DNA from 4 places in the Rhizobium sp. NLR22b genome. Region 4 is predicted to be linked to each of the others. Evidence: predicted binding sites of a transcription regulator. Region 4 holds the regulator's gene; each other region holds the start of a gene.
What was found. Region 4 encodes PhoB, which activates phosphate uptake and scavenging genes when phosphate is short. Its sites were predicted from a motif close to TGTCATNNANCTGTCAT; they were not measured.

Region 1 (7,579 bases), on a different contig from region 4:
CATCATCGTCACCCACGATCTCGCCGTCGCCCGCCTGCTCTCGCACCGCATGATGGTGATGAAGGACGGCTACGTCATCGAACAGGGCCTCACCGACCGCGTGCTCGACGATCCCAGAGAGCCTTACACGCAGCTGCTCGTCTCCTCGATCCTGCAGGTCTGAGCTAGAAACCAGGAGAACCATATCATGCCAACGCCCCTCGTCGTTTCCGAAGTCTCGAAGAGCTTCACCATGCACCTGCGCGACGGCATCAGGCTGCCCGTCGTCTCCGACGTCGCCTTCTCCGTGTCGTCAGGCGAATGCGTCGTTCTCGGCGGCCCCTCAGGCATCGGCAAGAGCTCGCTGCTCAAGATGATCTACGGCAATTATGCCGTCGACACCGGCCAGATCCTCGTCCGCCACGACGGGCGGATCGTCGACCTCGCCGCCGCCGATCCGCGCACCGTGCTCAATGTTCGCCGCGATACGCTCGGCTATGTCAGCCAATTCCTGCGCACCGTACCGCGCGTGGCGGCAATCGACGTGGTGGCCGAGCCGCTCGTGGCGCGCGGCGAAGAAATCGTCGTTGCACGCGAAAAGGCAGGCGCCCTGCTTGCCAGGCTCAACCTGCCGGAGGCGCTTTGGCAACTTCCGCCCGCCACCTTTTCCGGCGGCGAGCAGCAGCGCGTCAACATCGCCCGCGGCTTCATCACCGAGCATACGATCCTGCTTCTCGATGAACCCACAGCCTCGCTGGATGCGAAAAACCGCGCCGTCGTCGTCGGCATGATCGCAGAGAAGAAGAAGGCGGGCGTCGCCCTTCTCGGCATCTTCCATGACGAGGAAGTGCGCGAGGCCGTCGCCGACCGCATCCTCGACGTCCAGCAGTTCTCGCCGAGGAAGATTGCCGCATGAGCCGCAAGCTTGGTATCGAGCCCGCCATCCACGAAACGGCCGAGGTCAGCGATTCCACCTTCGGGCGCTATACGGAAGTCTGCGAACGCTGCCGCATCAGCGAGGCGACCTTCGGCGACTATTCCTACATCATGCAGGACGGCGCCGTCTGGTGCGCAACGATCGGCAAGTTCGTCAATATCGCCGCCGCTGTGCGCATCAACGCCACCAACCACCCGACCTGGCGCGCGACTCTGCATCATTTCACCTATCGCGCCGCCAATTACTGGCCGGACGCCGATATGGAGACGGATTTCTTCGCCTGGCGGCGCTCGAACCGGGCGACGATCGGCCACGACGTCTGGATCGGCCATGGCGCGACCATCCTGCCCGGCGTCAACGTCGGCAATGGCGCCGTCATCGGGGCCGGCGCGGTCGTATCGAAGGACGTTGCATCATACACGATCGTCGGCGGTGTGCCGGCGAAGCTGATCCGCGAACGTTTCCCGAAAGAGATCGGCGAACGCATGGACAGGCTTTCCTGGTGGGATTGGCAACACGACCGGTTGCGCCTGGCCTTGCAGGATTTCCGCAACCTTAGCGCGGAAGATTTTCTGGCCCGCTACGAATGCTAGACGCCACCGCCGAGACACGGAGATTTGTGACACCTCTTACACAAATATGACATTGGAGGTTCATGAAGCGGGACTAATGCGATGCTGACCAAGGCCTGGAGTGCAAGGGAAGAGCATGATGTTCGAGCTGAAGGATGTCACCCGCCGTTTCGGAAACAAGCTCGCCGTCGATGCCGTGACGCTCACCGTTGCCCAGGGCCAGATGGTTGGCATCATCGGCCGCTCCGGCGCCGGCAAGTCGACGCTGCTGCGCATGATCAATCGGCTGCAGGAACCGAGCTCCGGCTCCATTCATTTCGCCGGCGTCGAGGTCTCCGGGCTTCGCGGCCAGGCATTGCGCAACTGGCAGCGCGACTGTGCGATGATCTTTCAGCAGTTCAACCTGGTGCCGCGCCTCGATGTTCTCACAAATGTCATGCTCGGCCGCCTCAATCACCGCTCGACGCTTCTGAGCCTTCTCAACATCTTCACCCGGGAAGAACGCGTTCATGCGATCGCCGCACTGGAGCGCCTCGGCATCGAGCAGACGGCGCTGCAGCCGGCCGGCACGCTTTCCGGCGGCCAGCAGCAGCGCGTGGCGATCGCCCGGGCGCTGATGCAGAACCCGAGGATGGTACTCGCCGACGAGCCTATCGCCTCGCTCGACCCGCTGAACGCCAAGATCGTCATGGATGCGCTGCGCGACATCAACGAGCGCGAGGGCATCACCGTCATCACAAATCTGCATACGCTCGACACTGCCCGCAACTATTGTGAGCGCATCGTCGGCATGGCCGGCGGCCGCGTCGTCTTTGACGGCAAGCCCTCGGAGCTGACGGCCGAAGCCGTGAAGGCAATCTACGGAACGGACAAGGATGGCGCCGGCATCGACGAAACCATGACGTCGACATCCATCAATATCGCTGCCGAGCGGGCAGACAATCCATCCGCCGGCGCCCAACCGCTGGCATTGGCCGGTCTCTGAGCGGGACCGCCGCGATCGAACGCCCGCGTCAAGGGCACATTCTTCGTAACGGGAAGGCCGGAACACCGGTCGATAGGAGAGAACGCATGTTGAAGAAAGCACTCTTTGCGGCAACGGCGCTGTTCGCGCTCGCCGGCGCCGCCAATGCCGCAGACCTCAAGGAATTCCGCATCGGCATCCTTGGCGGCGAAAACGAAACCGATCGCCTGCGCAATTATGCCTGCCTTGCCGACCATCTGAAGCAGGAGTTCGGCTTCGAGAAGGTCTCGCTCTTCCCGGCCGCCGATTATGACGGCGTTATCCAGGGTCTGCTCGGCGGCACGCTCGACTTCGCCGAACTCGGCGCTTCCGGCTACGCCTCCGTCTACCTCAAGGACTCGAAGGCCGTTACGCCGATCCTGACGACGCAGCAGAAAGATGGTTCGACGGGTTATTACTCGATCGGCCTTGCACTGAAGTCCTCCGGTATCAAGACCATCAAGGACGCCAAAGGCAAGAAGCTCGGCTACGCCGATCCGGACTCCACCTCCGGTTACCTCGTTCCGCTGACGCAGATCCCGAAGGACACCGGCATGCCGAATGACAAGTTCTTTGCCTCGACCCAGTTCAACGGCGGGCATGAAAACAACCTGCTTGCCGCCTATGACGGCAAGGTCGACGTCGCAGTCGACGACTCGTCGGGCATCGGCGATTTCAAGGACGGCTACACCTCCGGCACCTTCCGCAAGGAAGTCGACAAGGGCGCCGTGGACCCGAACAAGCTCGTTGAAGTCTGGCGTTCGCCGCTGATCCCGAACGGCCCGCTCGTCGTGCGCAACGCCCTCGGCCAAGAGTGGCAGACGAAGCTCGCAGCCTTCTTCATGGCCCTGCCGGAAAAGGATCACAAGTGCTTCTCGGCTGTCGAAGGCGGCGACTACAAGGGCTATGCCCCGGTCAAGCACGACTTCTACAATGCTGTCGTCGAGGTTCGCAAGGCGGCCATCGGCGGCTGATCGCCTTTTCAATGCGGGGCGGCCGGCAACGGCCGCCCTTTGTTTGTTACCGCGCGGAGCGTCCATGACCATTGCCGATACACAGCCGCACGTGCAGAGCACGCAGGAGATCGCCACCGCCTGGGATCGGATGGTCGCGAAGCGCCGCTTTTATACCGTCCTTGGCTTGGTCATCCTCGTTGCGGCATTCGTCAGCTCCGTCCGGTTCGCCGATGAGAGCAATGCCGGCCATTTCTTCGAGCGTCTGCCGCATCTTTTCGACTTCCTGAGCTGGCTCATTCCCAAGGATTGGAACGATGTCTGGCGCGCGCTGTTCGACATAGCCAGCGTCAACGACAGAGGCGGCGAGGAATTCAACTTCGACAAGGGCCGCGTCTACGTCTGGGGTGCCTTCTACATTCCGGAATATTTCGAGCTGATGATCGTCACGATCAACGTAGCGCTCATCTCGACCATCATCGCCTTCATCTTTGCGGTTCCCTTGAGCTTCTTTGCCGCGCGCAATCTCACGAATTCATGGCCGCTGCGCATCGTCACCAAGCGGCTGATGGAGTTCCTGCGCGCCTTCCCCGAGATTGTCATTGCCGGCCTGTTTTCGGCGATCCTGTCGATCGGGCCGGTCGCCGCCATCATAGCCATCACCCTGCACACGATCGGCGCGCTCGGCAAACTCTTCTACGAAGTCGCCGAAAACATCGATATGAAGCCGCATGAGGGGATGAAGGCCGTCGGCGCCAACTGGTGGGAGCGCGTGCGCTTCGCCGCCCTGCCACAGGTGCTGCCGAATTTCACCTCCTATGCGCTCTTACGCCTGGAGATCAACGTGCGCGCCTCGACCATCATCGGGGCCGTCGGCGGCGGCGGCATCGGCGAGGAGCTGAAGCTTTCGATCTCGCGCGGCTTCGGCGCCAAGACGATGGCGCTCGTTCTGCTGCTCTTCGTGACGATCGTCGCCGTCGACCAGTTCTCCGCATGGCTGCGTCGCCGTCTCGTCGGCGAGCACGCTTTCCTTCCGCAACATTGAGGCCGCCATGACGGTGATTGACGCAAACCGCATGCATGAGATCGAAGCGCGCTATCCGGAATATTTCCACCGATCGTTCCGCCAGCGTTTCGGCGGGCTGATGATCCTCATTGCGACGCTGCTCTACGGGCTCTATGCCGTCTGGTTCTTCGACCTGCCCAAGCTCTTCGCCGAGGCCCATTGGGAACGCGTCGGCATCTATCTCAGCCAATGGGTGAGCTACGATGTCCAGCCGGACCTCCGCATCCAGGACGACGGCTCGATCGAGGTGCGTTATCCCCGCTTCTCACCGCTCGGCGATCATCCGCACCCGGACTGGGTGGTCAACAATCCCGACGGCAGCATCACCGTTTCCATCAGCGGCATCAGCCGCAGCGTCACCGTCTCAAAGAGCGAAACGATCGTGACCGCGCACGGCGTCAGCGTCCCCGTCGACGTATCGAGCGGCGCGCCTGAGGTGGTCGGGCCGGTGCCGAGCTGGATGACTGTTTATGACGACAACGTGCTTGCGGATCTCGGCTTTGCCGGCGACGTCAGCATTTCCGTCGATCGCGTGAAGGTCCGCAAACGCTTCCTCGGCTGGGCGAATTTCATCTTCGACACGCAATCCTCCTTCTTCGACAAACCGGTCGGCGAAGTCATCGGCCTCGTTGTTTCCGGCCCGCGCATCAAGCCCGACCAAACCAACCTATCGCTCGCCTTCGAGGATATCTGGAACAACAGCGAATGGCAGCATGGCGACGTCTGGACCAAGCTTTTCCAGACGATCGTCATGGCCTTTCTCGGAACGCTGCTCGGCGCGCTTGCCGCCTTCCCCCTCGCCTTCCTGGCAGCGCGCAACATCACGCCGAACCGCCTCCTGAACCAGATCCTGAAACGCTTCTTCGATTTCCTGCGCTCGGTCGACATGCTGATCTGGGCGCTGTTCCTGACGCGCGCCTTCGGCCCCGGGCCGCTCGCCGGCAGCGGCGCGATCTTCCTCACCGAGACCGGCACGCTCGGCAAGCTTTATTCCGAGGGGCTCGAGAATATCGACAACAAGCCGCGGGAAGGCATCAAATCAACCGGCGCCCAAACGGTGCTCGTCCATCGTTACGGCATCATGCCGCAGATCGTTCCGGTTATCGTCAGCCAGACGCTCTACCAGTGGGAATCGAACGTGCGCGGCGCGACCATCATCGGCGCTGTCGGCGCGGGCGGCATCGGCCTCAAACTCTGGGAGGCGATGCGCACCAACGCCAACTGGGAAAACGTCGCCTATATGGTCATTCTGATCTTGATCGTCGTCTTCCTGTTTGACGCCGCCTCGAACGTCCTGCGCCACCGGCTGATGGGCACGAAGACGCACTGACCGTTCGACGAGGGGCGACGGCGACGCTGCCGCCATCATCATTCTGTCACGGAAATCTTTTAGCCGGGAGCCTGCTTGCGGTTCGCCGCCAAATCACTGCACATTGCGCTCCCCGTTTCGACGATCCCCAGGATAAAAGCCTTGCGCTACGCTCTCTATTTCTCGCCGCCGAAGGATGATCCCCTGACCGGCGCGGCTTCGCTCTGGCTCGGCCGCGATGCTTTCACCGGCAAAACCTATCCTGCACCCGAACATGAGACACTCAGTGCGGCAGAGCAGTTCGAGCTGACCGCCGACCCACGCCGCTACGGCTTTCACGCGACGATCAAGGCGCCGTTTTCGCTTGCCGCTTCCGTCACCGAACGGGATCTCATCACCTTTGCCGAGGATTTCGCGGCGCGCACCCCGGCCTTCAAGATTCCTGAACTCGTGCTCGGCCAGCTTGGCCGTTTTTTTGCACTGGTTCCCGGTTCTCTTTACCAACCTCTTCAGGATTTCGCCGGAAAGGTGGTAAAATCCTTCGAACCGTTCCGCGCTACGCTTTCCGAGACTGATATCGCGCGACGCAACCCGGAGAAGCTCAGCGACAGCCAGCGCGCCAATCTGCAACGCTGGGGCTATCCTTACGTCATGGAGGATTTCGGGTTCCACATGACTCTGAGCGGCCAGGTGCCGGAGACACGCGCGGAGGTGATGAAAACGGTCCTGGCGGAGCGTTTTGCCGGTTTTACCGGCCGGCCGCTTTCGATTTCCGGCCTCGCCGTCTTCATCGAGGAGACGCGCGGCGCCCCGTTCAAAGTTCATTCCTGGCTGCCGCTTTCCGGCGCCAAAAGCTGAAAGACCTGACGATATGAGCAAAGAGACCGTCTTTTCCAACGCCCGCATCGTTCTCGAGGAGGACGTCCTTTCAGGATCGATCCTCATCCGCGACGGCAAGATCGTCGATATCTCCGAAGGCAATTCGGTAGCCGGCGAAGATTTCGAGGGCGACTACGTCATTCCCGGCCTTGTCGAGCTGCATACCGACCATCTCGAAGGCCATTATCAGCCACGTCCGGGCATCCGCTGGCACAAGACGGCTGCCGTCCAGGCGCATGACGCCCAGATCGTCACATCGGGCATCACCACGGTCTTCGACTGCCTGCGCATGGGCGCGGACGAGGACGGCGGCTTCGAACATGGCGAGATGCGCGAGATGGCCGACGCCATCCAATCGGCGGAGAAGGAAGGCAGGCTGCGCGCGGAGCACCTCCTGCACCTGCGCTGCGAGGTCTCGGCCGACAACGTGCTCGAACATTTCGCCGATTTCGAAAAGGATCCGCATGTGCGGCTCGTCTCGCTGATGGATCACGCGCCCGGCCAGCGGCAGTTCCAGACGATGGATCAGTATATCTTCTACTACCAGAAGAAGCGGGGCCTGAGCGATGAGGCTTTTGCCCGTTTCGTCGCCAAGCGCCAGGCGGAATCGGCGCGCAATTCGACGCCTCATCGCAATGCCATCGCCAAGGTCTGCGCCGAGCGCGGCATCACCGTCGCAAGCCATGACGACGCCACGCTCTCTCATGTCGACGAGGCGATCGACAATGGCGTGCGCCTCGCCGAGTTTCCGACCAGCTTCGATGCCGCCCGGGCATCGCACGAGCACGGCATGAGCGTGCTGATGGGCGCACCGAATATCGTGCGCGGCAAATCCCATTCCGGCAACATCGCCGCCCGCGATCTCGCCGAAATGGGCGTGC
Region 2 (7,579 bases), on a different contig from region 4:
GCGCGCGCTGGAATCCAGCGTTTCCGCCGCCCACGAGATCGTCAAGCAGGTTAACACGGCAAGCCGGCAGGCTGACCAGGTAAGCCATTCGACGATCGGCACGGCCGCCAAGCTTTCCGAAGCCATCGTCAACATCCGCGTTGTCAGGACCGACATCCATTACATGGCTCTGAACACCAATCTGCGCTGCAGCCGGCTTGGCGAGGAAGGCAAGTCGATCAATGTCGTCACCGCCGAGCTGCGCATCTTCGCCGGCAAGCTCGATGAATCCGCCGACGCCATCGTCAACGGCCTGCCGGCGCTCGAAGCCGCTGCCGGGCGCGTGGCTCCCGCCACGGACGCTGCGGCCGGCGGACTGGACGAGAGCCTGACCTCGGCTGTCGGCAACATCCGTTCCGCGGCCAATGTCATGGAAAACGAGCTGAAGGTGCTCGCCGAAAACGGCCGCGAGGTTGCCGCCAAGATCGGCCTGCTGATCGGCAAGCTCGACTTCCAGCACGAACTCGGCGATGTCCTTGCCCGCTGCGCCGATGTGCTCAAAGGCGTCGCCGGCATCGATGTCGCCGATATTTCTGATCTCGCGGAGGCCATCGCACCGCTCGACCGCAAGATCTTCAAGCTCTACACGATGGTCCAGGAGCGAAACATTCATCGCGACATCATCCCGGCAAGCAATGAAAACATTCCAGCGCCCGCGGAGACCGCCAAAACCGAAAATGACGAGGATCTTTTCGCCGACGCGCTTTTCTAGCGCATGTCTCGCAAAACTGTGCATCGGTTTGCGATAAAGACATGCGGAAAACCAAAGACCGAGAGCATGATAAGCGAATCTGAAGGACCGCGACATGCTTTAGAGAATGAAACACGCGGCGGCTATCGCCGCCGGAATTTGTTGGCGGCATCGATCGCCGCCTTCTGCTGATCGTCCTCGATCCCGAGATAAAAATCTTCCAGCGCTGGATCGGCAAGCCCGGCACGGCGCGACAGCACATACCACTTCGCCGCCTCGATCGGATTCGGCGGCGTGCCGATGGCGTTGATGTAGAGATGGGCAAGCTTGTTCTGGGCAACGACATTGCCGCCATTGGCGGCAAGTTTCAGCCATTCGAAACCCTTGACGTAATCCCTGGGACCACCGACGCCGTTGACGAGCCAGATGCCGAGATCGAGCTCGGCTGTGTCGAAGCCGGCGCGCGCGGCGCGCGCCATCCACTCGCGGGCGAGCTGCTTCTTTTCCTCCGGCAGATCCTTCAGCGTCGCATAGATCTGCGCCACGGCATATTGCGAATCCGCAATGCCCTGCTCGGCCGATTTCTCGTAAAACGGTAGCGCGAGCTTCAGCCCCTTTTCGCCGGGATTGTCGGCGACAACAATCTGCGCCCAGTTGAATTCGGCCGAAGGATTGCCGGCTTCGGCCGCCTTGCGCATATAGTCGTCGGCTTTGACCTTGTCGCGCGGCACACCTTGGCCTTCCATCAGCATGAGCGCATATTTGAACATCGCCGCAGGATCGCCGCCTTCGGCCGCCTTGCCGTACCAGAAGGCAGCGCCTTTCACGTCCTTCTTGACGCCGAGGCCTTGCGAGAGGATTTCGCCGATCAGCGTCTGCGCCGCCGGATCGCCGAGCTGGGCGCGCGGCAGCGCCTTGTCCATCGCCGCCAGATAATAGCCGCGCTGATAGGCGCCGTACGCCTCGTCGATCGGACCTTTGTAATCTTTCTCGGGCGGGAGGTCGGGCAGCTTCGCGCCCATGCGATCGAAAACGCCGACACCGTCCGAGGGCTTCACATCCCCGTTGGTGTGCCGGTCGGTACGAAAGCTTGACGCCGGCGCAGCGCCGGGCTGGCTGATGACGCTGTCCGGTGCCTGCGCCACAGCGATATCAGACCCGCCCGCAGTGAGGGCGACTATGCTGGCAAGCAGATATTTCAAAGGGCGGGCGGGCAGGATCGGCATGAGCGGGATTTCAATCCTCAAACCGTGGCGCTTTTTCGTCAAGCAGAGCATTGATCTCGGCAACGATGGATGGCGCTCGGCCGGGCTCCCCGAACACCGCCAGCCGCAGCGCCACGAACTCTGCTCCGGTCTCGGCAACGGCAAGAGCCGACGCGGGATCGGTGCCGCCCATGACGATGCAGGGGATTTCGATCATTGAGGCCCACCATTCGCCGAGCGCGAGGTTCTTGGGATGCGCCTCCGGCTTGATATCCCCATCAAGCTTGCCGAAGAAGATATAATCCGGCCTGACTTCGCCGATCTCCAGCGCATTGTGCCGGTCGCTGGCATTGCCGCCGCCGACGATCAGCTTCGGAGCGTGTTTGTCGATCGCCTCCGACAGTGCCTGCGCGTTGCTGGTTATATGCAGGCCATCGGCTTTCGCCCGTCCCGCCACGCGGCTGTCGCCTGCAATCAGCGCGGCGGCCCCCGCATCCTGAATCACTGGCACCAGCTTTTCGGCATGTTTCTGGAAGGCGCCGTCGTCGAGCCCGTATTGCGGCACGATGACGGAGGCGACATCGCCGCCCTTCAGCGCATCGGTGACGATCCTTGCCTGTTCATCGGCGTCGGCAATATCAGGGACGATGAGCACCAGGCGACAGCGGTTTTCGGGTTCGGTCATGAGGTCTTTCCGTTTCCTGCGAATTCCCTTCTCGAAAAGACGGATCCGCACTCGTTTTGTGTGAGTAGTTCCGTTAGAGGAGGCTTGCAAGAGGAGGACGTCGAAAGCATGCCGCAGGACTTGTCATTCTACTACGCCGCCGTGCCCGCGGTTCTGCTTGTTGGTCTCGCAAAAGGCGGCATGGGCGACGCTTTGTCGCTGATCGGCCTGCCCTTCCTCGCCCTGGTCGTCTCGCCGCTCGAGGCGGCGGCAATCCTGCTGCCGATCCTGGTCTTCATGGACATGATCTCGCTTGTCATCTGGCGCAGGCATGGCGATTGGGCGACGCTGAAGATCATGCTGCCGGGCGCAATTCTCGGCATTGCCCTCGGCTGGGCGACCTCGGCGCTTGTTCCCGGCAATGTCCTGCGCGTCGTCATCGGCGCGGTGACGATCCTCTTCTGCCTGCGCTATTTCTGGAACAATTTCGGCCCCGGCGCCAGCAAGACGATCCCCCCGCACGGACAGCGGCCGGTCGCTGCCGCCCTCTGGGGAACGTTTTCCGGATATGGCAGCTTCGTCGCCCATGCCGGCGGCGCGCCGTTTCAGATCTATGCCCTGCCGCTCAAACTGGAGCCGCGCGAATATACCGGCACCAGCGTGCGCTTCTTCGCAATCCTCAACGCCATCAAGCTCATTCCCTACTTTGCCCTCGGCCAGCTCGACACGCAGAACCTTGCGACCTCCGCCACGCTCTTGCCTTTCGCGCCGCTCGCCACCCTTGCCGGGGCCTGGTGCGTGCGCCGCATGAAGCCGCAGATCTTTTATCCTTTCATGTATGCGATGGCGCTGATCGCGGCCTTTCTGATCATACGCGAGGGCCTCGGCTGGTAAGGGCGGCAGTACGCTGCAATGCACAATTTCCTTGCTGCAACGGCCGGTTTGACGTAGCGTTTCTGCCATGTCGAACACGGACCCCTTCTCTGCGATTGCCGACCCGAACCGGCGCTTTCTGCTGGAGGAATTGCGGCGCGCGCCGCGCACGGTCAACGAGCTTGCCGAGGGCCTGCCGATCAGTCGGCCCGCTGTCTCGCAGCACCTGAAGGCACTGCTCGACAGCAATCTTGTCTCCGTGACCTCGGAAGGTACGAAACGCATCTACGCGGTCAACAACCGCGGCTTTGACAAGCTCAATCTGTGGCTGGATCAGTTCTGGGCCTGACCGCACCTCCGATCACACCCCTGACGCATCATAAAAACGCCCTTTTGCTGCAAGCAGACGCAAATGCGCCAGCCGCGACGTCACAAGCATCGGGCTGGCGCAATTCTGGTGTGATCACCGGTTCTTGCAAATTTTAGGCGGAATGGATGGATTTACCTCTTGCGCAAGATGATCGCCCGGCGACCCTTGGGAAGATTAATGGACGGATGACTTGAGACGCTGAATCTCGTCCTTGATGCGCAGCTTGCGGCGCTTGCATTCGGCAATTTCTGTATCGGAGATAGAAGGAGCTGTTCTGAGTGCATGCAACTCCTCCTCGAGAGCAACATGCTTTTTCTGGAGTGATTCAAGATGAGCTTCAACTGTCATTTGACCCTTCCTTCCTCTTACCCTCCCCGACCATCGTCGTCGGGGATCTAAGGTGTCAACGGGCGGACTGTGACATATTTTTGAAGGCTTGTCGAAGGCCAAAAGATGAAGATGCGATGGCAAATTCATGATCACGACTAACTAGCCGTTACCCGTATTTGGTGATAGGAGCTTGCGGAAATCATCGGCAGATCGGACAAGGTCCGTGGACGATAACGGGGAATGCATATGGCCGATCAGGAACAGGCGGAAATCAGGCTCATGGTGGCGCGTCTGCGCCAGGAGCACGAGGATTTCGACGCTGCGATCAACGCCATGATCGAGACCGGATGCGACGCTCTGCGAATCCAGCGCATGAAGAAGAAGAAGCTCGTCATCAAGGACAAGCTCTCCAAGCTGGAAGACCAGATCGTTCCCGACATCATTGCCTGAAAGGAACCGCCGCAGGATGACAGATAGACCACTCGTCGCCATCATCATGGGCAGCCAATCCGATTGGGAGACCATGAAGAACGCGGCCGACACGCTGGAAGCGCTGGAAATCGCTTATGATGCGCGCATCATCTCAGCGCACCGTACGCCCGAGCGTATGATGAATTTCGCCAAGGGCGCCCGTGCGGAAGGCTTCAAGGTCATCATCGCCGGTGCTGGCGGTGCGGCGCATCTGCCGGGCATGACCGCATCGATGACGCCGTTGCCGGTCTTCGGCGTGCCGGTCCAGTCGAAGACCATGTCCGGCCAGGACAGCCTTCTTTCCATCGTGCAGATGCCGGCCGGCATTCCGGTTGGGACCCTCGCCATAGGCAAGGCGGGTGCGGTCAACGCCGCTCTTCTCGCCGCCGCCGTGCTGGCCCTTTCCGACGAAGAGATTGCCGACAGGCTCGACGAATGGCGCGAGCGCCAGAGTGCTGCCGTCGCCGAATATCCAATGGACAACCAATGACCATAGGAACAATCGGCATAGTCGGCGGCGGCCAGCTCGGCCGCATGCTGGCCATCGCCGCCGCCAGATTGAATTTCCGCACTGTCATCCTCGAGCCGCAGCTCGACTGCCCCGCCGCCCAACTGGCGAACCGGCAGATCGTTGCCGCCTATGACGATCCGGCGGCACTGGCCGAACTGGCAGACGCCTGCGACGTCGTCACCTACGAATTCGAAAACGTGCCCGTCGCAGCCGCCGAAGCGCTCTCGGCAAGCATCGCCGTCTATCCGCCTGCCAAGGCGCTTGAGGCCGCCCAGGATCGGCTCGTCGAAAAACGCTTCCTCAACGGCTGCGGCATCTCAACCGCTCGCTTTCATGCGGTCGACAGCCAGGCAGATCTCGAAACCGCGCTGAAAGATTTCGACGGCCAGGGCGTGCTGAAGACCCGCCGCCTCGGTTATGACGGCAAGGGGCAGAAGGTTTTCCGCTCGCCCGCCGACAATCCTGACGGTGCCTATGCCGCGCTCGGGGCCGTGCCGCTCATCCTCGAAAGCTTCGTCGCCTTCGAGCGCGAGGTCTCGATCATCGCCGCGCGTGCCGCGGATGGGACGGTCGTCTGCTTCGATCCCGCCGAGAATGTCCACCGCAACGGCATCCTCCATACCTCGACCGTTCCGGCCGCAATCTCGGCGACGACAGCGGAGGCCGCTCGTCGATCGGCCGAAAAGATTCTCGCCGCGTTGAACTATGTCGGCGTGATCGGCATCGAATTCTTCGTGCTTGCCGATGGCGGCCTGATCGCCAACGAGATGGCGCCGCGCGTCCACAATTCCGGTCATTGGACGGAAGCCGCCTGCGTCGTCAGCCAGTTCGAGCAACATATCCGCGCTGTCGCCGGCCTGCCGCTCGGCAATGGCGAGCGCCACTCCGACTGCGTCATGCAGAATTTGGTCGGTGACGATATCCTTGCCGTCCGCGACTGGCTGCAACGTCCCGACACGCTGGTTCACCTCTATGGCAAGAGCGAGTGGCGCCCCGGCCGCAAGATGGGTCATGTCACGACATTGGCGCCGAAATTGCCGGTTTCGCGGTGAGAAACGGTCCTGCGGCTTGGGAAAAACACCGTCACGTGGTTGACACGCTGGAGGTGACGAGGTATCTGCACCCCCACCTAAAGAGCGCGCCCCGACGGCGCGCTTTTGATTGTTAAAGTTACGGGCGAATGTGAATTCCCCCATAGAGATCGCGGATCAGAAAAATGAAGATCAAGAATTCGCTCAAGTCGCTCAAGGCTCGTCACCGTGACAACCGTCTGGTTCGTCGCAAGGGCCGCATCTACATCATCAACAAGCTGAACCCGCGCTACAAGGCTCGTCAGGGCTGATTGCGCGAATCCGGATTGTGCGCCGCGCAGATTGCGCCGACGGACATCCGGTGGGTCGCTGCGGTGATCACGTCTAATTTGTTTGATCTTCGGCGCTGGCGGGCTAATATGTCCGCCATGCGCTTTTTTGCTTTGACGTCAGCGGTGCTGCCGCTCGCCTTCATCCTCTCCACCTCCCCGTTCCCGGCCACCGCGGCGGAAAACAACGTCATTGTCGAGCGGAGGGATGCCAATAGTTCGCCGAAGCAGCGTCTCGACCAGCTCTTCAGCCAGCTGAAGCGCGAGCGTGATCCTGACAAGGCCAGCAGCATTGCCAACGAAATTCGTCTGGAATGGAATGATTCCGGCAGCGCGACCGTGAACCTACTGATGCAATGGGCCGACAAGGCGATTGAGGAAAAGCGCAATCCCGCCGCTCTCGATTTCCTCGACGAGGCGATTGCCCTCAAGCCCGATTATGCCGAGAGCTGGAATCGCCGCGCCACGCTGAATTTCGTCATGGGCAATTACCGCAAGTCGATGTCCGACATCGAGCATGTGCTGGATATCGAGCCGCGCCATTTCGGCGCGCTCTCCGGCATGGCCGCGATCCTCAGCAATTCCGGCAACGATCAATTGACCCTGAAGGCCTGGGAACGGTTCCTCGATATCTATCCCGCCGATCGCACTGCGCAGGAGCAGGTCAACATGCTTGCGGAAAAACTCGCCGGCAATCGCACCTGAAGCCGGCCGATCAAGCTTGACCTTCGGCCGGAGCGCGCAATTTTAGAACCTGTCGAGGGCAATTTGACGCGACCGCCGCCCCTCGCAAAATCCATCGACTGTCGCCGTTAAGATCATGCTTGCCGAAGTTTCCGCCCTTCTTGCCCCGCTCGCCGCCGCCATCGGTTACTCTTCTTATAAGGCGCGGCAATTCGAACGGACCTATCCGAATATCGGTGAATTGACGGATGTCGGCGGCTACCGCATGAACGCCGTCCATGTCGAACGTCCCCAAAATGCGGATCTGCCGGCGCTCGTCTTCATTCACGGCGCTAGCGGCAATCTGCTCGATCAGTTCGTCGCCTTTCGCGCCCCGCTCGA
Region 3 (7,579 bases), on a different contig from region 4:
AGCACCTTGTCGACGATCGCCGCCGGCAGCATCAGCCAGATCGCACGCGGATGCGTGAGCTTGGAGACGAATTCCTCCATCGAAGCGCTGCCGGTCGCGCCGAGACCTGCGAGCTCAGCAACGCTTTCCGGCCTGGTGTCGTAGACGACGCATTCGTGACCGCCCCGCATCAGGCGCTGGACCATATAATTGCCCATTCGGCCCAAACCGACCATACCAAGCTGCATAATGAATCTCCTGGAAACCGAGATGAAGTATCGACTCCGGAAACTAGCACCCGCAGTGTGACAGGCAAGCAAAGTCTGGCGATGGGCCGCCGATCTCCTTCGAGACAGGCCTCGTCAAACATCCGGGGCGCTGGCCGGCTCGCCTTTCATCTCGCTGAGATACATGCCCTCGCGCAGATTGATGCCGTATTCGACGAAGGCCTTCATGCTGCAAAGCATCTGTGTCCAGCCTTCGCAGTTGAGATAGGTGCCGCGCCGGCCGGCCTCGTCCTCGCGCCAGCCGTTCTCGGCAATCGTCACCAGCGTGCCGCCATCCTCCAGCGTCTTGAAATTCATTTCCACCAGCGTCTTATACCTTGTCTTGTCCTCGGCAGTGCCGCCGTCCCAGCGAAGCACGATGCGGCTTTCCGGCACAAGCTCGACAACCTCGACCGGCGCATCCTTCCACCAGGTTACTGTCGTGCCTTGAACGAGCGGGGCGCTCGCCCCGCCGATCGTGGTGAAATAGCTGCTGAGTTTCTTCGGGTTGACGACGGCATCGAACACTTCGGCAACAGGACGGCCGATCCGGCCGGAAACGCGGATTCCGAGAGACATTGCACTTCTCCTCTTCTCCATTGTGCCTGAGGCCATTATGTTATAAAAATATAACATGTCAAGCGAATCAACCGACGACCCTGTCTTCAAGGCACTGGCGCATCATCGCCGCCGCGAAATCCTCGACCTGCTCAAGGAGGCCCCCCGCACAACGGGCGCGCTCTGCGAGATGTTTTCCGGGATGGACCGCTGCACGGTGATGCAGCATCTGAAGGTGCTTGAGGAAGCGGGGCTGATCGTCGCCAGAAAGGAGGGCCGCGAACGCTGGAACCACCTGAACAGTCTGCCGATCAAACACATCTACGACCGTTGGATCAGCGCCTATGCAGGTCATGCCCTGTCGATCCTTGATCGGCTGAGAAGCGACCTCGAAGGCTAGCCGGAACAATGACCGGCGTGAGGATCGGCTTGCCCTCCGGCCCGCCGAACTCCTATCCTGGCAAAAGAAGCGTGGGAGCTCAGGACAAATGACGATATCAGGAGCCGGCATACGCCGCATGCGGTTGCTGCGCAGCATGAAGCAGCAACACCTCGCGGAACTCCTCGGCGTCAACCAGGCGACCGTTTCGCGCTGGGAGCGCGGCCAGCTTGATCCCTCGCCCAACCAAGCCGTCAAGCTGGAACGGATTTTCGCCACGCCGCAACATGCTGCGGCCGATGCGGCCTTAAAGCGGCTGGTCGAGGATTCCGTCCGGTCTGTGCATCTGATCTGCGATAGCACGCATCGGCTTCTGTCTGCTTCCCGACCGCGGCAGGCGGAATGGCGTGCACCGCTCGGCGCTTTTCTCGGCCGCTCTCTTTTTTCCTACGCCTCCGCCGAGATCGCCGCCGCCGAACTGTCTCTGGAGGAGCGCGGCTGGCATGAGGACAGGCTGCTATCGTTGACCTTCGATACCGGCGCCAACGGCAATGTGCGCCTGCCGATTACCCCGGGCCGCGTCACTTGGGAGCGGATCAGGCTTTCCGATGGCACCGCTGGCCGCCTCGTCACCACAATCCGCTGAGCCTGCAGCCTTCCTGCATGCCCATGCATAATTTATGCGTTGTCCCACGACACCGGTCTTTATAGCGTCCGCCGCCAACGCAGTCAGGAGACGACGCGATGACGATATTGGTGACGGGAAGCGCCGGCCACCTCGGCGAGGCGCTGATGCGCAGCTTGAGAGCTCAGAGCCGGTGGGCGCGCGGCATCGACATCAAGCCTTCGGCTTTTACCGATATGGTCGGCTCCATCGGTGACCGCGGCTTTATCAGGCGAGCGATGTCGGGCATCAGCCAAGTCATCCATGCCGCCACGCTCCACAAGCCGCATGTGGCGACCCACGGCAATCGCGATTTCCTCGACACCAATGTCGGCGGCACGCTGAACCTGCTCGAAGAGGCGACTGCCGCGGGCGTTGCAAGCTTCGTCTTCACCAGCACCACCAGCGCTTTCGGCGCGGCGTTGACGCCGGCGGCCGGCGAGCCCGCAGCGTGGGTCACCGAGGACGTGCTTCCTGTCGCGAAGAATATCTACGGCGTGACAAAGCTCGCTGCCGAAGGAATTTCGGAACTCTTCGCCCGCAAATCCCGCCTGCCTGTCGTCATCCTCAGGACGTCGCGCTTCTTTCCCGAAAGTGATGATGATCCCGAGATTCGCAACAGCTATTCGGCGGGAAATGCGCAGGCCAACGAGCTGCTTCATCGCCGCGTCGATATCAGCGACGTGGTCGACGCCCATTTTCTGGCGCTCGAAAAGGCGCCGGCAATCGGCTTCGGCCGCTATATCATCTCGGCCACGACGCCCTTTCTACCGGGCGATCGCGCAGAGCTCAGGCGTGATGCGCCTGCTGTCGTCGAGCGGCTGTTTCCAGGTGCAAACACGCTTTACGCCGAACGCGGCTGGAAAATGTTCCCGACGCTCGATCGCGTCTACGTCAACGAACGCGCAAGGCGCGAACTTGGCTGGCGGCCGCGCTATGATTTCCGCTTCGTGCTCGATTGCCTGCGCGAGTGTCGCGAGTGGCGAAGCCCGTTGGCGATCGATGTCGGCTCCAAGGGCTACCACGAGGAAGTATTCGCCGAAGGACCCTATCCGGTCGATTAGGGCAATGAGCTGATTGCAGGCTCCGAGGGTGTCATCCAGTTATCACGATCCCATCCTAGACGTTTAGCCGGGATAGGGGCGAAATCCGGGTGTGTTCGGTTCTGAGGAATCGATCCCAAAGCCGAGGAATGTCATTCGAAACGGTGTCCAGCTTGCGGGCGGGAACCGTTGCAGGAACGCTTTTGACCGAGAGGCTATTTCATGAAGAACGTCAGATCATATGCATCGCGGCTGTTCGCCGCAGTTTTCGCAGCATCCGCCGCCATTCCCGCCTTGGCAAGGTCGGAGAATTCCGCCACTTTCGTCAATAAGGGCCTGGTCGGCGTCGGCCGCATTCCAGCCAACCAGCGCGACAAATTCGGTGAAACCTTCGGCTCCGGCTCCGGGATGGCGATCGACCCCGCCGCCTGGACTCGGGATGGCGCCAGCTATAGGGGCACGCTCTACCTGCTGCCCGACCGCGGTTACAATGCCGCCGGCACTGTCGACTACCGCCCGCGCCTGAACACCCTTTCGATCATTCTGACCCCGACAGCGCCAGGCGCGACCCCCGAGGCCGGCAATGAGCAATCGGGCGTCGAGGCGAAACTCGTCGAGTCCATGCTCTTTGTTGACGACAAGGGCGCGGACACGACCGGTCTCGACCCGGAATCCGGCGTCCGCGCCGCTGCCGGCAACTTCCCGCCGCTGCCGCAGGCGGCGAACGGCAAGATCGCCCTCGACGATGAGGCGATCATCCGCATGGCCGACGGCACTATGTTCGTCAGCGACGAATACGGCCCCTATATCTATCGCTTCTCCGCCGATGGCCACTTGCTTTCAGCCACCCAGCCGCCCAAGGCGCTTCTGCCGATGCGCAAGGGCGCGCTGAGCTTCGCTTCAAACAATCCCGGTCCCGGCGGGTCCGCTCCCGATCCGAAGGACCCCGAAACCGGCCGCCAGAACAACCAGGGCCTCGAAGGCATGGCAATGACGCCCGACGGCAAGTTTATCGTTGCCGTACTGCAGTCGGCGGCCCGCCAGGACGGCGGCGATTCCGGCTCGACCCGCCAGAATACCCGCGCCATGATCTATGACGCCGCCGATCCCGATCATCTGAAGCTGGTGCACGAATATGTCGTGCCGCTGCCGATCTTCAAGGACGCTAAGGGCAAGACGACGATCGCCGCCGAGAGCGAGATCGTCGCCCTTTCCGACAAGACCTTCCTGATGCTTGCCCGTGACAGCGGCAACGGCCAGGGCGTGAAGGGCGACACGTCTCTGTATCGCAAGATCGACATCGTCGACCTATCCGCCGCAACCGATATCGCCGGCAGCGATTTCGACGCCGGCAAGGCGGCTGCACCGAAAGGTGTCCTCGACCCGTCGCTCACACCGGCTACGCTGACACCGTTCATCGACCTCAACGACGAGGCCGAGCTTGGCCGCTTCGGCCTGCACAACGGTGCGCCGAACGACAGGAACGATCTATCGGAAAAATGGGAAGCGATGGGTCTGGCAAGTGTCCTCGACACGAAGCTGCCGGACGATTACTTCCTGTTCGTCGCCAACGACAACGACTTCTTGACGCAGGATGGCTTCCAGGTTGGCGCAGCCTATAAGGCTGACGGCGGCGCCGATGTCGACACCATGTTCCAGGTCTTCCAGGTGACGCTTCCCGGCTTGAAGAAGTAACTGCGCGCCACGAGGGGCGGACGCGCAAGCCGCGTTCGCCCTATACACCCGGCTTCGTCTTCAACGATGAAAGGAAAAGGTGCGATCCACGACGACCGATGGATGTTTACGATCCTGGGCGCCTACAAACGTAGGTGGGCACCGTGTGTCCAGGCCCACGAGCCCGGACAGGGACAGCTCCCTTTGGATCGAGTATGGCCCCAGGGATTGTGGTTCCTGTCGAGAGGCGCAGACCGCATCGCGATATATAAGGCCGTTTGCATCGACGCGCCAGTGGCGACGGCCAGCCGTTTTTATTTAATTGACATCAATTGAGTTCGGGTGCGGCCCGGCCATTCAGCTTGTCGGTGATGCCGCGAATACGGCTCGAAACCTCGCCGAGCGCTGCCGCCAACGTTTCCTCGGTGCGGGCGGTCGCGGCAAGCACGGTGTCGCGGTTGCCGCGCAGCGACTCGAGCTCGGTTTCCAGCCCGGCGATGCGGCGCGTCAGCTCGGCAATCTCGTCCATGATCATGATGCCGGCCATGACGGTGATCCTGAGATCGCCGATCTCTCCGAACTGGCCCTTGAGATGGCCGACATAGCGGTCGAAACGCGTGGCGAGATCGGTCAGATGATCCTCCTGCCCCTCCTCGCAGGCCATGCGATAGGCCTTGCCGTCGATCGTTACCGTCACCTGCGCCATATCAAATTCTCTCTCATCAGCGGTCCAGAACCGCGCGGATCGTCTCCATGGCCGTCACCAGCCGCCGCGATACCTCACGATTGACCTCTTCCAGCCGGTTGGCGCGAAATTCGGCCTGGTCGAGCTCCTGGGCCAGACGGGAGCGGTCGGCATGCACACGTCGCACCTCGCCCTCGATCTCCCCCTGCTCGCGCTGCCGCTCGACACGCATGTCGACGGCGTTTTCGAGGCTCGAAATCGCCTGTCTCAATTCGTCGAGCGCTGCTTCCATGGTTTTGCCTGTGGGCATCATGCCTTTCCGATTCCCGTGCAGGACCTGCGAATCGGCCACATCTGCCGATCTTGTGATTTCAAGAGGATATGCAGCTCGCCAACGGCCCGTCAATAAATCCCGTCACCCGGCAGCCTGCCTATCTGTGGATGAACGTTTTGGACAGGCCCGCCGCGCCAGTTTGGTCTTTTGTATAGTCGAGCGATCAAATGTCAAAAAATTGCCGCAGGCCGCTGGGATTTGCCCCGCCATTTATTGACTCGCCAGCCCCAACTGCTATGTGTCAGCCGCTTTCACTCGATGGTCTTGGAGGCTCGAGGCCATCCCCCGACACCCGGAGCTTGCAGAAAAGCTATGACCTCTCTCCAACAAAACGACCGGATGGCGAACGCGATCCGTTTCCTCGCCATGGACGCCGTTGAAAAGGCGAATTCCGGCCACCCTGGTATGCCGATGGGCATGGCTGACGTGGCGACGGTCCTGTTCACCAAATATCTGCGCTTCGACCCCAAGAAGCCGCATTGGCCGAACCGCGACCGCTTCGTGCTGTCGGCCGGCCATGGCTCGATGCTGCTCTATTCGCTGCTGTATCTGACCGGTTATCCCGATATGACGATCGAGGACCTGAAGCAGTTCCGTCAGGTCGGCTCCAAGACCGCCGGCCACCCTGAATACGGCCACGCAACCGGCATCGAGACCACCACCGGCCCGCTAGGTCAGGGTATCGCCAATGCGGTCGGCATGGCGATCGCCGAACGCAAGCTGCGCGAGGAATTCGGTGCGGACCTCCAGGACCACTACACCTATGTCATCAATGGCGACGGCTGCCTGATGGAAGGCATCAGCCATGAAGCCATCGCCCTTGCCGGCCACCTGAAGCTCAACAAGCTGATCCTTTTCTGGGATAACAACTCGATCACCATCGACGGCGCCGTTTCGCTGTCGGATTCGACGGATCAGATTGCCCGCTTCAAGGCCGTTCACTGGAACACGATTGAGATCGATGGCCACGATCAGGCCGCCATCGCCGATGCGATCGAAGCCGCCCACAAGTCTGATCGCCCGACCTTCATCGCCTGCAAGACGGTGATCGGCTTCGGCGCCCCGAACAAGGCCGGCAGCCACAAGGTTCACGGCAGCCCGCTCGGCGCCGACGAGATCGCCGCCACCCGTAAGGCGCTGAACTGGGATTACGAGCCCTTCGTCGTTCCCTCGGATATTCTCGATGCATGGCGCGCAGCCGGCACCCGCTCCGAAGATATCGTCAGAGCCTGGGAGGAAACCCTTGCCAAGTCTGCTGCCAAGGCCGAGTTCACTCGGCGTTTTTCAGGCGATCTGCCTGAAGGCTTCGACAAGGCGATCGATGATTACAAGAAGAAGCTCGCCGAGACCAAGCCGACGGTTGCGACACGCAAGGCATCCGAAGACGCACTCGAAATAATCAACGGTTTCGTGCCGGAAACGCTCGGCGGCTCTGCCGACCTGACCCCGTCGAACAATACCAAGACCAGCCAGATGATCTCCATCACCCCGACGGATTTCAAGGGCCGCTACATGCACTGGGGCATCCGAGAGCACGGCATGGCATCTGCCATGAACGGCATCTCGCTGCACGGCGGCCTCATCCCCTATGGCGGCGGCTTCATGATCTTCTCGGATTATTGCCGCCCGCCGATCCGCCTCTCGGCTCTGATGGGCATTCGTGTCATCCACGTCCTGACGCATGATTCGATCGGCGTTGGCGAAGATGGCCCGACACATCAACCGGTCGAGCAGATCGCCGGCCTGCGCGCCGTCCCGAACCTGCAGGTCTTCCGCCCGGCCGACGCCGTCGAAACGGCGGAATGCTGGCAGATTGCCATGAAGAGTACAAATCGTCCGTCTGCCCTGGCTCTCACCCGCCAGAACCTGACCACCGTCCGCACCGAGTATAATGCGAAGAACCTCTGCGAACTCGGCGCCTATACGCTCTCCGGCAATGCCGATGCCAGGGTGACGATCTTCGCTTCGGGCTCCGAGGTCGAAATCGCCGTTGCCGC
Region 4 (7,579 bases):
GCTTGCCGGCATCGTCACGGTCGAAGAGTTCGGCCGCAGCCAGGCGCACCCGCGTCGGGATCTGCTCCGACTGGCGGAAATAGACGCCGGCGATCTCCTCGAGCGAGGTGCCGTCGAGCGCGACAATACCCTGATAGGGCTGGGCGAACTTGCCCTGATCGATGGTGAAGGCGAGCACGCCCTTGCCGAGCAGTTGCTCCGGCTCGGTCTCGCCTGAGGCAATCGCCTGGTCGAGCAGCGCCCGATCGAAACGGGCGTAGGCGCGCACGTTCTCCGGCGTCGAGAAATCGGCGACGAGCAGATCGACCGGGCCGTCGCCCTTGGTCTGCACGGTGAACTTGCCGTCGAACTTCAGCGAGGTGCCGAGCAGCACCGTCAGCACGACGACTTCGGCAAGCAGCCGGGCAACGGGCGCGGGATAATGATGGCGCTCGAGGATGGCATCGAGCATGGGGCCGAGCTGGACGGCGCGGCCGCGCACATCCAGACCCTCCACCTGAAAGGGGACGACATGATCATCGCCGGCGAAATCGAACTGGCCGAGGGCGGCTGCAGCTTCTGCCATGGCTTTACTCCTAGTTTCGGGAGCGGCGGCCAAAGTGTCCGGCGCTCGCGCAGTCGGGCCGCAAGCTTATGACTCGCAACATCCGATTATGGTTCAGATCGCGCCCAGGCACCAAGCAAGAATCGATTTCTGCGCATGAAGACGGTTTTCCGCTTCATCGAAGACCACGGATTGCGGGCCGTCGATCACCTCGTCCGTCACTTCCTCACCGCGATGCGCGGGCAGGCAATGCATGAACAATGCATCGCTGCCGGCCTTGGCCATCAAGGCCGCATTGACCTGATAAGGCTGGAAGACGTTGTGACCCCGGGCCCGATGTTCCTGATTCATGGAGACCCAGGTATCGGTCACCACGCAATCGACGCCTTCGACCGCACGGTCGGCATCATGGCAGAGCATGATTTCGGCGCCCTCATTGCGGGCCCAGTTCAGATAGTGATCCTTGGGCTCCGAACCAAGGGGGACGGCCATGTTCATGCGGTAGCCGAAGCGCGCCGCCCCTTCGACCAGCGAATGCAGCACATTGTTGCCGTCGCCGGTCCAGGCGATGGTCTTGCCCTTGATCGGGCCGCGATGCTCCTCGAAGGTCATGATATCGGCCATGATCTGGCAGGGATGGGTATCGTCCGTCAGCGCGTTGATGACAGGCACGGTCGCATGTTCGGCAAGCTCCAGCAGGCGCGAGTGCTCGGTGGTGCGGATCATGATCGCATCGACATAACGCGACAGCACCTTGGCGGTGTCGCCGATCGTCTCGGCGCGGCCGAGCTGCATTTCGGTGCCGGAGAGGAACAGCGTTTCGCCGCCGAGCTGGCGCATGCCGACGTCGAAAGAGACGCGGGTGCGCGTCGACGGCTTCTCGAAGATCATCGCCAGCATCTTGCCGGCGAGCGGCTTGTCGCCCTTGCCCGCCTTGAAGGCCTGCTTGCGGGCGAGCGCGTCGTTCATGATGGTTCTGAGGTCGGCCGATGTGACGGCCGAAAGATCGAGGAAATGTTTAGGAGCCATGTTCTTACCTGTCGTGCGCCCGAAGGCGGCGATCCCTTCAAGCCGTCTTCTTGATCTTGGCGGCGCGGATGCTCTCGGCGGCGCGCTCGAGGCGCACAAGCCCTTCGCGGGCTTCCTCGGCAGTGACCACCAGCGGCGGAAGAAGGCGGATGACGTTGTCGCCGGCCGGCACGCCGAGCAGATGCGCGGCGCGGATCGCCTGCAGCAATTCGGCCGAGGGAACCGCAGCCTTGACGCCGAGAAGAAGCCCTTCGCCTCGGATATCCTCGATCACATCGGGATAACGATCCTTGAGCGAGGCCAGTCCCTGGCGGAAGACGAGCGCGACGTCGCGCACATGCTCAAGGAAGCCATCGGCGAGGATGACGTCGAGCACGGCGCTGCCGACCGCCATGGCCAGCGGATTGCCGCCATAGGTCGAACCATGCGTGCCGGCCTTCATGCCGGAAGCGGCCTCGGCGGTTGCAAGGCAGGCGCCGAGCGGGAAACCGCCGCCGATGCCCTTGGCGACGGCCATGATATCAGGCGTGATGCCGGACCATTCATGGGCAAACAGCTTGCCGGTACGGCCGACGCCCGTCTGCACCTCGTCGAGGATCAGCAGCAGGCCATTTTCGTCGCAGATCCGGCGCAGCGCCTTCATGAATTCGCTGGTGGCGGGACGCACGCCGCCCTCGCCCTGCACCGGCTCGATCAGGATTGCGGCCGTCGCATCGGTAATGGCGGCACGCACGGCATCGATGTCGCCGAACGGCACCTGATCGAAACCCGGCGCCTTGGGGCCGAAACCTTCGAGATATTTCTCCTGGCCGCCGGCGGCGATCGTCGCCAGCGTGCGGCCGTGGAAAGCGCCTTCGAAGGTGATGATATGGAACCTCTCGGGATGGCCCTTGGAAAACTGATAGCGGCGCGCCGTCTTGATGGCGCATTCGAGCGCCTCGGCGCCCGAATTGGTGAAGAACACCTTGTCGGCGAAGGTGGCGTCGGTCAGGCGTTTGGCCAGGCGCTCCTGGCCGGGAATTTCATAGATATTGGAGAGGTGCCAGACCTTGTCGGCCTGCTCCTTCAGCGCCGCGACCACATGCGGGTTGCCGTGGCCGACGGAGGTGACGGCGACCCCGGCGCCGAAATCGAGATAACGCTCGCCGCTCTCGGCGATCAGCCATACGCCCTCGCCTCGCTCGAACCGCAGCGGGGCACGAGAATAGGTGTCGTAAAGCGGCGCGGCTTCAGCCATCGCGGGTCTCCCGTTCAATGTTGTCAGGCGCGGATTCCGGCTAACAAAACCAGGTCCGAAAAATCAAAAATGCCGCCTTTCGGCGGCGAGCGGTACTATTTCCTTTTCGCGCTGCAATGTCAACAAAACTGCGGCCTTAGCGTATGCCGCAAGCTTGTACAGGGGCACTTTCGGCCTTCAACAGGCATTATTGCAGAAATGACACGCAGAGGCAGCAAGTTGGGGAAAAACTTGAAATTCGATTCATCCGGATTCCCGCGACTCTTGTCACGGAGTCAGCCTCACACTAGGTTAAAGTTCAATTACTAGACTGCATGCGGCGGAACTAGTCACCAAAATTGATCAAGCGTTTCTTGTTTCGGAGGCTTCCGGGACAACGGTGAGGGATTCTGCCATCACCAACGCAAAAGGTGGAGACAGGGCATGAACTGGACAGACGAGCGGGTCGAGAAACTCAAGAAGCTTTGGGCCGAAGGACTGAGCGCCAGCCAGATTGCTGCGCAGCTTGGCGGGGTCAGCCGAAACGCCGTTATCGGCAAGGTGCACAGGCTCAGCCTTCCCGGCCGCGCCAAGGCCGGCGGCACGGCCACCGCGGCGCGCACGCCGAAGCGCCAGACATCCGCGCCGCGCGCGCCGAACTACGCCTCCCGGATCGCCACCCGCACCGTGACCCGCCAGCAGGGCGCAACCCTGCTGAAGGAAGAGATCGAGATCGATACAGTCGAGGAAATGGAATATGTGCCGAAGGGCAACGTGGTGGTGCCGATTTCCCGCCGCCTCGGCCTGACGGAGCTCACCGAACGCACCTGCAAGTGGCCGGTCGGCGATCCGCTCAAGGAAGATTTCCATTTCTGCGGCTGCGAATCCCCGGACAATTCGCCCTATTGCAGCTATCATCAGAAGCTTGCCTATCAGCCGATCAACGAACGCCGCCGGGCGGCGGCGCGGGTCAGCTGAGCGGACCGGTATAGCCAGACATAAAAAACGGGCCGCCGTTTCTTATTCGAGTGGGAAGTGACCTTTGCGTTTAGCAACCCCCACACTCCGTCATGCCAGGGCTTGACGGAGGAGAGGTGGCGCCGGGACAAGTCGGCTTTGCAGGCGCGATGGAAAGGTGGTGCCGAGACGCATAAGCCTCGCCGGCGCAACGACGCTGGCTCCGCAGCGGCGACGATGGACGACAAGGCGGGCCTCACAAGCCGTACTGCCGTGCGTTTGGCGGGAACGCCAACCCCACACTCCCTCAGCCTTCAGGCCTCCATCGAATAACCGGCGCCGCGGACGGTGCGGATGACGTCCTGCATGTTGGAGAAATTCAGCGCCTTGCGCAGGCGGCCGACATGGACGTCGACGGTGCGTTCGTCGACATAGATGTCGTGGCCCCAGACGCCGTCCAGCAGCTGCGAACGGGAAAAGACCCGGCCCGGCGACGACATCAGGAATTCCAGCAGCCGGAATTCGGTCGGGCCGAGGCGGACTTCGCGGCTCTTGCGGTGGACACGATGGGTTTCGCGGTCGAGCTCGATATCGCCGCATTTCAGCACCGAGGACAGCACCTCGGGACGGGCCCGACGCAGCATCGCCTTGACGCGGGCGACGAGCTCGGGGGTCGAGAAGGGCTTGACGACGTAATCGTCGGCGCCGGTGGACAGTCCGCGCACACGCTCGCTCTCCTCGCCGCGCGCCGTCAGCATGATGATCGGCAGCCGCTCGGTTTCCGGCCGCATGCGCAGGCGCCGGCAGAGTTCGATGCCGGAGACGCCGGGCAGCATCCAGTCGAGGATGAGAAGGTCGGGCGTGCGCTCCTGAAGCCTGATCTCGGCCTCGTCGCCGCGCAGGATGGTATCGACCTCAAAGCCTTCCGCCTCAAGATTATAGCGAAGAAGCACGCTCAGCGCTTCCTCGTCTTCAACAACTGCGACTCTCGGGATCATGCGTGTCCGTCTCCTCGCGCACAAGCCTTAAACCGGGACGATTTAAGCAGGCGTCCTGCGCAAATTCAGAAATTGGCTGCGACCTCTTTGCGCGCCCCGAACGGGCGCGCACGCAAGTGACTGGTCCGGGCGGCTGGCCCGGGCGGCTCGTTCGGAACAATTATTCCGTCGCGGCGCCGACAGTGTTGGCACTGTCATCCTTCGGACGATCGCCTTCCGGCTGGGCGCCCGTCGCCATGTAGTAAATCGTCTCGGCGATGTTGGTGGCATGGTCGCCGATGCGCTCGATGTTCTTGGCGCAAAAGAGCAGATGCGTGCAGCTCGTGATGTTGCGCGGATCTTCCATCATGTAGGTCAAGAGCTCGCGGAACAGCGAGGTGTACATCGCGTCGATCTCGTTGTCGCGTTCGCGGATGGCGGTCGCCTTGTCGGCGGCGCGTGTCGTATAGACGTCGAGCACTTCCTTGAGCTGGACGAGCGCCAGCTCAGAGAGGTGCTCGAGGCCGCGGGCGAGCTTGCGCGGCACGCCTGTGCTCTGCACGGCGATGACGCGCTTGGCGGTGTTCTTGCCGAGGTCGCCGACGCGTTCGAGATCGGCGGCGATGCGGATCGAACCCATGATCTCGCGCAGGTCCGAGGCCATCGGCTGACGGCGGGCGATGGTGACGATCGCCTTGTCGCCAATCTCGCGTTCGGTGTGATCGAGGATCACATCGTCGGAAATGACCTTTTGCGCCAGCGCCGTATCGCCGTTGACCAGCGCCCGGACGGATTCCGCGACCATCTGTTCGGCCAGGCCGCCCATTTCGGAAATCCGCCTGGAGAGGAACTTCAGATCATCATCATAGGCGGAATAAATATGTGTCGATGCCATGGGGCTTTGTCCTCGAATAACGGAAAGCTTCGTGTCGCCGGGATCAGCCGAAGCGACCCATGATGTAATCCTGGGTGCGTGGATCGTCGGGGTTGGTGAACATCTTGTCGGTGTCGTTCTCCTCGACGAGGTTGCCGAGGTGGAACATGGCGGTGCGCTGCGAAACACGCGCGGCCTGCTGCATGGAGTGGGTGACGATGACGATCGTGTAGTTCTCGCGCAACTCGTGGATCAGCTCCTCGACCTTGGCGGTGGCAATCGGATCAAGGGCCGAGCAGGGTTCGTCCATCAGGATGACCTCCGGGCTGACGGCGACGGCGCGGGCAATGCACAGGCGCTGCTGCTGACCGCCGGAGAGGCCGGTGCCGGATTCGTGCACGCGGTCCTTGACCTCGTTCCACAGGCCGGCGCGCTGCAGGCTGCTCTCGACGATCTGGTCGAGATCGGCCTTCGACTTGGCGAGACCGTGGATGCGCGGGCCGTAGGAGACGTTTTCGTAGATCGACTTCGGGAACGGGTTCGGCTTCTGGAAAACCATGCCGACGCGGGCGCGAAGTTCGACCACGTCGATATCCGGATCATAGATGTCGTCGCTGTCGAGCGTGATCTTGCCGGTGACGCGGCAGCCTTCGATCGTGTCGTTCATGCGGTTGAGGCTTCGCAGGAAGGTCGACTTGCCGCAGCCCGAGGGGCCGATCAGGGCGGTTACGGTGTTTTCGCGGATGTTCAGGTTCACGTCGAAAAGCGCGCGCTTCTCGCCGTAATATACGGAGACATCCTGTCCGATCATTTTATACGGGACGTTGCTCATCTTCTGATCCAGCGCCTTTTCAACTGCAGCTTCCGTCAGCATGTTCATGATGTTTAACTCCGTTTACCAGCGGCGCTCGAAGCGACGACGCAAGAGGATGGCGCCCATGTTCATGACGATCAGGAACAGGAGCAGGACGATGATGGCACCCGAAGTACGCTCCACGAAGGCACGTTCGGCCTCGTTCGCCCACATATAGACCTGCACGGGCAAGGCCGTCGAGGGCTCGAGCGGTGTCGTGGGCGCATTGGCGACGAAGGCGACCATGCCGATCAAGAGCAGCGGCGCGGTTTCGCCAAGCGCGTGCGCCAGGCCGATGATCGTGCCGGTGAGGATGCCGGGCATGGCAAGCGGCAGGACATGGTGGAACACCATCTGCATCTTCGAGGCGCCGAGGCCGAGCGCTGCGGCGCGGATCGAAGGCGGCACGGCGCGCAGAGCCGCGCGGGTGGCGATGATGATCGTCGGCAGGGTCATCAGCGTCAGCACCAGGCCACCGACCAGCGAAGCCGAGCGCGGCAGGCCGATGAAGTTGATGAAGACGGAAAGGCCGAGCAGACCGTAGACGATCGACGGGACGGCGGCGAGATTGTTGATGTTGACCTCGATCAGGTCCGTCAGCCTGTTCTTCGGCGCAAACTCCTCGAGATAGATCGAGGCGGCGACGCCGATCGGCAGCGACAGAACGAGCACGATCAGCATCAAGTAAAGCGAGCCGATGAGGGCAACGCCGAGGCCGGCGGCCTCCGGGCGGCTGGAATTGCCGTTGACGAAGAGGCCGCTGTTGAATTGCTTCTGGAGAACGCCGCCCGCCTTCATCTGGTTCATCCAGTTGACCTGCTTGTCGTTGACCTTGCGGTTCTTCTCATCGACGGAAAGATCGATCTGGCCCTTGTTGGCACTGTCAATATTGGCATCGGCGAGCAGGGTGACATTGACCGTCTTGCCGATGATCGAGGGATCGGCGACGACCAGATCGCGCAGCTGGATCGGCGCGCTCTTGGAGAGCATGGCGGTTGCATCGCGCACATCCGGACGGCTCGATGCATTGATGTTCAGCTGCTTGACGATCGCGTCGCGCAGCAGAACCGGATAGTTGGCGGCGATCAGCACCGAAGGATCGGTCGCCCGCTTGCCGTTCGGATCGATC

Region 1: the regulator PhoB is predicted to act here: its motif matches at 5,874-5,890, upstream of HJC00_RS24790 (DUF1045 domain-containing protein).
Region 2: the regulator PhoB is predicted to act here: its motif matches at 4,296-4,312, upstream of HJC00_RS07125 (YdcH family protein).
Region 3: the regulator PhoB is predicted to act here: its motif matches at 2,940-2,956, upstream of HJC00_RS07330 (esterase-like activity of phytase family protein).

What each region holds. Positions count from the first base shown of each region.
Region 1 covers NZ_JABDWM010000017.1:58,813-66,391, forward strand. The annotation lists gene phnK (phosphonate C-P lyase system protein PhnK) at 1-163, shown strand, start outside; gene phnL (phosphonate C-P lyase system protein PhnL) at 188-895, shown strand; gene HJC00_RS24765 (DapH/DapD/GlmU-related protein) at 892-1,509, shown strand; gene phnC (phosphonate ABC transporter ATP-binding protein) at 1,628-2,473, shown strand; gene phnD (phosphonate ABC transporter substrate-binding protein) at 2,560-3,465, shown strand; gene phnE (phosphonate ABC transporter, permease protein PhnE) at 3,530-4,489, shown strand; gene phnE (phosphonate ABC transporter, permease protein PhnE) at 4,497-5,840, shown strand; gene HJC00_RS24790 (DUF1045 domain-containing protein) at 5,982-6,677, shown strand; gene HJC00_RS24795 (alpha-D-ribose 1-methylphosphonate 5-triphosphate diphosphatase) at 6,691-7,579, shown strand, end outside.
Region 2 covers NZ_JABDWM010000003.1:214,434-222,012, reverse strand. The annotation lists gene HJC00_RS07155 (chemotaxis protein) at 1-751, shown strand, start outside; gene HJC00_RS07150 (tetratricopeptide repeat protein) at 874-1,956, opposite strand; gene HJC00_RS07145 (thiamine phosphate synthase) at 1,967-2,620, opposite strand; gene HJC00_RS07140 (sulfite exporter TauE/SafE family protein) at 2,729-3,493, shown strand; gene HJC00_RS07135 (helix-turn-helix transcriptional regulator) at 3,561-3,821, shown strand; gene HJC00_RS07130 (YdcH family protein) at 4,017-4,190, opposite strand; gene HJC00_RS07125 (YdcH family protein) at 4,419-4,622, shown strand; gene purE (5-(carboxyamino)imidazole ribonucleotide mutase) at 4,639-5,133, shown strand; gene HJC00_RS07115 (5-(carboxyamino)imidazole ribonucleotide synthase) at 5,130-6,206, shown strand; gene ykgO (type B 50S ribosomal protein L36) at 6,371-6,496, shown strand; gene HJC00_RS07105 (hypothetical protein) at 6,605-7,219, shown strand; gene HJC00_RS07100 (alpha/beta fold hydrolase) at 7,335-7,579, shown strand, end outside.
Region 3 covers NZ_JABDWM010000003.1:254,946-262,524, reverse strand. The annotation lists gene gnd (phosphogluconate dehydrogenase (NAD(+)-dependent, decarboxylating)) at 1-227, opposite strand, end outside; gene HJC00_RS07350 (SRPBCC domain-containing protein) at 342-824, opposite strand; gene HJC00_RS07345 (helix-turn-helix transcriptional regulator) at 880-1,203, shown strand; gene HJC00_RS07340 (helix-turn-helix transcriptional regulator) at 1,292-1,828, shown strand; gene HJC00_RS07335 (NAD(P)-dependent oxidoreductase) at 1,927-2,910, shown strand; gene HJC00_RS07330 (esterase-like activity of phytase family protein) at 3,112-4,584, shown strand; RNA gene ssrS (6S RNA) at 4,664-4,822, opposite strand; gene HJC00_RS07320 (cell division protein ZapA) at 4,892-5,269, opposite strand; gene HJC00_RS07315 (DUF4164 domain-containing protein) at 5,286-5,561, opposite strand; gene tkt (transketolase) at 5,895-7,579, shown strand, end outside.
Region 4 covers NZ_JABDWM010000001.1:503,152-510,730, forward strand. The annotation lists gene HJC00_RS02375 (Hsp33 family molecular chaperone) at 1-565, opposite strand, end outside; gene argF (ornithine carbamoyltransferase) at 659-1,573, opposite strand; gene HJC00_RS02385 (aspartate aminotransferase family protein) at 1,611-2,810, opposite strand; gene HJC00_RS02390 (GcrA family cell cycle regulator) at 3,234-3,767, shown strand; gene phoB (phosphate regulon transcriptional regulator PhoB) at 4,061-4,744, opposite strand; gene phoU (phosphate signaling complex protein PhoU) at 4,905-5,618, opposite strand; gene pstB (phosphate ABC transporter ATP-binding protein PstB) at 5,662-6,477, opposite strand; gene pstA (phosphate ABC transporter permease PstA) at 6,493-7,579, opposite strand, start outside.